One region of the Carboxylicivirga longa genome, then DNA from elsewhere that is predicted to be linked to it. Evidence: riboswitches for the same ligand, from Rfam matches in the RefSeq annotation. Region 1 holds a riboswitch; the other holds the start of a gene.

Region 1 (3,205 bases):
CCTTTATTGCCCATCTTCTCGATGTGCTGATGCGATGGCCCAATAAAGATGATGCCTCGTGTCTCGCATTCTTTGGGCAGGAATGGATTTTCAGACAGGAAGCCATAGCCCGGATGTATGGCATCAACTTTATTTTCAACGGCGGCATCTACAATCTTTTCAACGCTTAGAAAAATATTGGTAAAGGTGTCGCCCGATACATCTATCAGTTCGTCGGCAAAGGATAAATAGTGGGCATTGGGCTCCTGATGGGTTAGGAACATATATGAACGGATACCCATTTTGCGGGCCGTTTGAGCAATGCGGATGGCAATCTCTCCGCGATTGGCTATTAATATCGATTTAATCATTATTCAGTTTTTTACATTGGAATATTTCCGTGTTTACGCGGAGATTTCTGTTCGAACTTGTTTTCTAGTAGTGAGAAAGCAGAGATCAATACCTCACGTGTTTTTGCGGGTTCTATCACCTCGTCAACATAGCCTTTTTCTTCCGCGATAAATGGATTGGCAATGTTGTTTTTATAATCATCCACCAGCTGACGCTTAAGTTCATCAGGATCGTTTGCCTCGCTCAGCTCTTTGCGATTCAGTATTTTTATGGCGCCCTCGGGTCCCATCACCGCAATTTCAGCCGATGGCCAGGCATAATTCATATCACCGCCCATGTTTTTACTGTTCATCACAATGTAGGCGCCACCATAGGCTTTTCTAATGATTACTGTAATTTTGGGTACGGTGGCTTCGGCAAAAGCATACAGTAGTTTAGCACCGTGCATAATAATGGCATTGTGCTCCTGGTTTTTACCCGGCATAAAGCCCGGCACATCTTCCAGTACCAGCACCGGAATATTAAAGGCATCGCAAAAACGCACAAAACGGGCGGCTTTGCGCGATGCATTGATATCCAGTGTACCCGCCATTACTTTTGGTTGATTGGCGATGATTCCTATAACTTTTCGATCCAGGCGGGCGAAGCCGGTAATGATATTCTGCGCGTGTCCTTCTGCCACTTCAAAAAAGGAATCCACATCCACAATGCGCTCGATAATATCAATCATATCGTAGGGCTTGCCTGAGTCCTCGGGCAATATGTAGGAGATGTTTTCGCTGTTGCGCGGCGTGATGTCATCCCAGTTTAATACGGGAGGCTGCTCCAGGTGGTTAGAAGGAAGGTACGACAGGAGCTTCTTCACGCCCAGCAGGCAATGTTCCTCATCGTTATACACAAAATCGGTTACGCCCGAAGCAGAGCCATGTACTTCGGCACCGCCCAGGTCTTCAAAGGTAATGTCCTCGTTCAATACTTCTTTTACCACCTGTGGGCCGGTAACAAACATGTGCGAGGTGTGTTTTACCATAAAACGGAAGTCGGTGAGAGCCGGTGAATAGACAGCACCGCCGGCAGCAGGGCCGAGTATAACAGATATCTGCGGCACAATGCCCGAGGCTTTTACGTTATTACGAAAAATACCGGCATAACCGGCCAAACTGGCTACCCCTTCCTGTATGCGTGCACCACCCGAATCGATGAGTCCGATGACAGGATGCCCCATATTGGCCGCCAGTTCCTGCACTTTCTGAATTTTTTGCGCATGAACAAGCCCCAGGGAGCCTCCCATAATATTAAAATCCTGGGCGTACACCATTACTTTACGGCCGTTGATGGTGCCGTAGCCACAGATTACACCATCGCCATAATTTTTGGCTTCTTTATCGGGTTTGATCAAGGCGCCTATCTCGTGAAAGCTGCCCTCGTCGAATAAAAAGTCGATACGCTCGCGGGCTGTTAGCTTGCCCTTATCGTGTTGTTTCTTATAATAATCACCTGTGTATTGATCATTCAGCTTATCTTTCCGCTCATGAAAAACTTTGTAAGCCTTTCTGTTTTCCTCCATGATTATTTCAGTATTTGTTAGTTAATGTATTGATATGCTTCTGTTACCAGGCCAAACTGGCAAAGTAACGATTGAAGGCTTTAAGTTGTTTATTAAACAAAAAACAGCACGAAAATCTGTGTAAACAGAGTTCGTGGAAAAATAAAAATGTGCTGTCGCAGACGCTATAAATGCAGGGATAGAATTAAGATCCGATACCTGCTTTGTGTCGCGAAAGCAAATATCATTCAAATATTAAAGACAGGTCTCCTGGCTTTCCCGACTCTTAACACCTTCCCAACTGTCATATGCAGTCAGTGGTTAATCCGCTAAAAGTACATACCGTCTATACGGCACGAGATCACAGTTGCGCGTCAGCCCATGATTTACACATGGTTCCCTATTAAACCCTTGTTACGGGGTGTCTTAATGACAAAAATTTGAATGAACGAGCGGCAAAAGTAGTAAAATTCCTTTATTTGCGTGCTCATTATGCACAGGCAACAATTGTTTTTGATTTCACAATTAGCCTCGTATTTTACTGATTAAATGATTTAGTGAGATATAAAAGCCTTGTACAGAGCTGTTGTGTTTTCAAATAAAGAATCAGCACCTGCACTGATTAAGACGTCATCCGGCAGTTTACCCGTGTTAACAGCAAGGCAGCGTAAGCCAGCCGCCTTGGCCGATTCAACGCCCATAGGTGCGTTTTCCACTACAAGGCATTGGTCTTTGCTCAGTCCACTGCGTTGCCAGGCGATCAGGTAAGGTTCAGGGTGGGGTTTGCCCTGTTTTACATCTGCACCACTGATAATGTTGCTCGCCTCCACCTTAAATTGGGCATTTAATTTATCAACGAGCGAGGGTTGCCTGGATCCGGTTACCACAAAGACCTGAACCCCATTTTTTCTCAGAAACTCAATCAGTTCTTGCATCATGGGTAACACCGGAGCTTTAGGGCGTTTTGCCATAAGTTCCGTCTTTAAAGTATAAACAGCTTCCTCTTCATCCCGGGTGGGTAATCGGTGAAGGTACTTTTCAAAAGCGATTCTGATGGTTGCATAGCCGGTTCGTCCTTCATTCATATATGCCTCTTCTGGCGGAAAATTGATGCCGTATTTTTTAAGTGAATGGATCCACGTGTATTCATGACTAGGCATGGAGTCAAACAAAACACCATCCATATCAAAAAACACCGCTTTTATATCATCGAGGACTTGCATTGGCTTTACTTTTGGCCCCAAAGTAATATATTTTTTTACTTATTTTGCAGGCTTAATTCCATTGCATGCTAATTAAAATTGAAGAGCCGTTAAGGGCAAAACTTCC
Region 2 (3,205 bases), on a different contig from region 1:
GCAACCCCAAGCAGGCACAAACAGCCATGGTAAATGTGTCAACACACATCAACCGACTGGAGTGCTATGCCTGCCACTCCACATGGGCTGCTCAATACTACGGTTATAAATATGTAATTGACTACACTCAATCGTCGATCGATTGGCTCTACTCTGCTGAGGACACCGATAAGCATGGAACCAGTGCCGATTACCGACAACGCCATGTCATGCAGCCTGGTGCCCCCACTTATGGCGATTACAGTCATGTACGATGGGCCTCGCCACCCCTGGGCATCAACGGAGAAGGCCGCGTGAGTCCGCTTGTAGGGGTGATACAGACAATCAGCACCATTATAGATACCGATGGACGTATAGTGAGCCCCAACCGTGTAGCGCGCGCAGCAGCAGGCTATAACGCCATGGAGCTTGCTCCTGTACAGCCCCATACCATCTCCACCGAGGCCCGAGCCTGCACCGACTGCCACGGCAACACAACTACCATGGGCTATGGGGTGCATCATGGGCTTTACGATGCAGCTCCCTACAAGGCTCGATATGCCGATGTAATCAACCAAAACGGAGAAATCGTAAGTCGCCACACAGAGGTACAGATACCCGCTTTACCCCATCTGCATGGTGATTTTGCGCAGCTCATCGACAGCAGTGGTAGACAAGTACAAACCGTAGATTCGCACTGGCCCCGTTCAAAACCCCTCACAGCCCGTCAACGCGAAGTACTGGCGCGTGATGGCACCTGCCTGGCCTGCCACCAGGATCTGCCCAAGGGAGCACTGCCCATACGCATGCTGGGGCAGATAGCTCATATGACAGGACTCAGCTTTGCTCCTGAAGAAGCACATAACGAACTATTGCGTGAAAACGACCTGCTTATCTCGTGGGTGAAATTCCTCGGTATCCTAACACCCATCCCACTGCTAGTCGTCGCCTTTGTACTTTTTAAGCTGAAGAAAAAATCATGAGTGCTCTTTTTTATTTCCACATATTTACAAAAAAGAACATCTCTTTATGAATATTTGATACCTTTGCCGTGCAATTGGTTTTCAGAACCGGATGATACCGGGGAGAAATTAAAAGGGAATGCCGTGTAAATCGGCAACAGTTCCCGCTGCTGTAAGTTCCGACCCTTTAGGGTCTGTTACTTTTAATAAAACACCACTGTTGAGCTCCTCTCAACGGGAAGGTATTAAAAGTAGGAATAAGTCAGAAGACCTGCCAAGTGTTACGATTTTACAGCCTGCGGCGAACGGGTATGCGATCATCATTCTTGCAACATCTTCTGTTGGCATCAATGCTGTAAAATCCATTTTATTAATGAATTTAAAATACAGCAGGATGAAACACTTCAGCCCCACATAACACGCACAAGCATAAAAAAAGCAGCAGGGTTCGCCAAAACTTACTGCTGCTTCGAAATACTACATTTTTATTAACATTCAATTGCTTGTGGCTACCTGATTCACACTCGTTCTCGTACAGAAAAACAGTAAGTGCAATAGCCTCTGTCAATTGAACAAATCAAATGCAATGAAGCAAATTTACTTATCTTTTTTGAATTTATTTATTGTCCTCTCATCCATAATGGGACAAAGCGTGTGGTTAAATCCACAAGAAGGCTATCTCTCTAATGATATCATTACAGATAAGGCATTTTCATGCCATGATATCCTGGGGAATAACCTTTATGCTATTGATAGCGATGGCTTGTACTGCTACGACTTAACAACAATGCAGCAGACCCATAATTTTGGTAAAGTGCCGGATTATAATGGCTGGATTAGCTTTGTAACGGCCGATCCGGATGGTACTAAAGTTTGGCTTGGATACACCAAATCAGGTCTAACAGACGACCGCATATACAGCGTTGATATTACCTCAGGCACATGGACACATGTAGCTACCTTTCCGGGTAATTTCGACATGGAAATAGCGAACGGCAACTACTACGTATCGGGCCTCAATACAGAAGGCTGGGATGGAGTAAATGATGTAAACTGCATCTCACTGCTAGATAAATCTGGGAATAATAACCATAAGAAAATCATTGAAGTAGGCGGTAATTCAACCGGCCTTGCCGTGGATGCCAGGGGAACAGTTTATAACGCCCAATACGACCCCACAGGCAATACCCTGATGTACCAATGGCCTGCCGAAATAGTCAACCCTGTTATCGCAGCCACCGATGGCAGTTTTCTCACACTCAATGACGGTACGGTTATTACTTCCATGCCGGGTAATGGTCCTTACGATTGCGAAGTAGATGATGCCGGCCATATGCTTTTCAATTGTAATGATTACTCAAGTGGGAGCTATGTAGCGCTATGGAATGGTACATCCGGAGAAATGCAAAACTACAAGAAAATCGGCGTGTATGGTGGATCTTCATTCGCATGGTTCAGCATGCTAAAAGCTGCCGGGGATATTACAGCCGGTGGCAAAGTGTACATGATTAATTTGGGCGATCCGATAGCCGAAGTAAGACTAAGTAACGGGCCTTCCATTAGCAATCCAATTACTGATAAGTTATTGTCGGTGAACACAGCTGAAACCGTAATTGAGTTAACGAATCACTTTACACCAAAAGATGGAGAGCCTGTTGATTACTCAGTTTCAACAACAAGCAACACTATTTTATCATCGGCTGCCATTGAAGGCACTACCCTCACCATTAATTATCTGAACGATGTTACGGGAACTGCTGAAATAACCGTTTCGGGTACTTCTAAGGGTGATGCTACCAACATTACATTCGCGGTTGAATTGCGCGATATTAATTATTCCAACGGCGCATTTATTGTTAACGAAGATTGGTTCGGGCACTCCAGCGGAACAGTAAACTACCTGACGGATGACGGTAAAATGGTTTATCGGGCCTATCGCCAGGAAAATACGAATAAAACGCTGGGTACTACAACACAATACGGCACAGCTTATGGCGATAATATCTATTTTATGTCCAAACAAGGTCAACGCCTCGTTGTGGCTGATGCAGCAACCTTAAAAGAGCAAGCGACCGTTCCTAACTTCGGAGTCGATCCTGATGGACGAGCCTTTGTGGGTGTTACTCCGGAGAAGGGTTATATAGGCACAAGCAACGGTATTTACTTGTTCGATATTCCCACATTAGGGGTAGGTAATCAAATCGATGCAACAAACGGCGAAGTCGGCAATATGCTGCGTGCCGGCAACTATGTATTTGCGGTTA

The links. A riboswitch is a leader RNA that binds a small molecule or an ion and turns the genes downstream of it on or off. The one in region 1 is predicted to bind cobalamin.
Region 2: linked by a shared signal. The riboswitch ahead of ACRD7A_RS13875 (DUF5074 domain-containing protein) and the one ahead of ACRD7A_RS00215 (acyl-CoA carboxylase subunit beta) in region 1 are both predicted to bind cobalamin.

Annotation. Positions count from the first base shown of each region.
Region 1 is NZ_JBNGOZ010000001.1:50,591-53,795, forward strand. Features, by position in the region: gene ACRD7A_RS00210 (acetyl-CoA carboxylase biotin carboxylase subunit) at 1-350, opposite strand, end outside; gene ACRD7A_RS00215 (acyl-CoA carboxylase subunit beta) at 362-1,897, opposite strand; cobalamin riboswitch at 2,120-2,320, opposite strand; gene ACRD7A_RS00220 (HAD family hydrolase) at 2,431-3,099, opposite strand; gene ACRD7A_RS00225 (B3/B4 domain-containing protein) at 3,165-3,205, shown strand, end outside.
Region 2 is NZ_JBNGOZ010000016.1:42,645-45,849, reverse strand. Features, by position in the region: gene ACRD7A_RS13880 (hypothetical protein) at 1-962, shown strand, start outside; cobalamin riboswitch at 1,021-1,234, shown strand; gene ACRD7A_RS13875 (DUF5074 domain-containing protein) at 1,528-3,205, shown strand, end outside.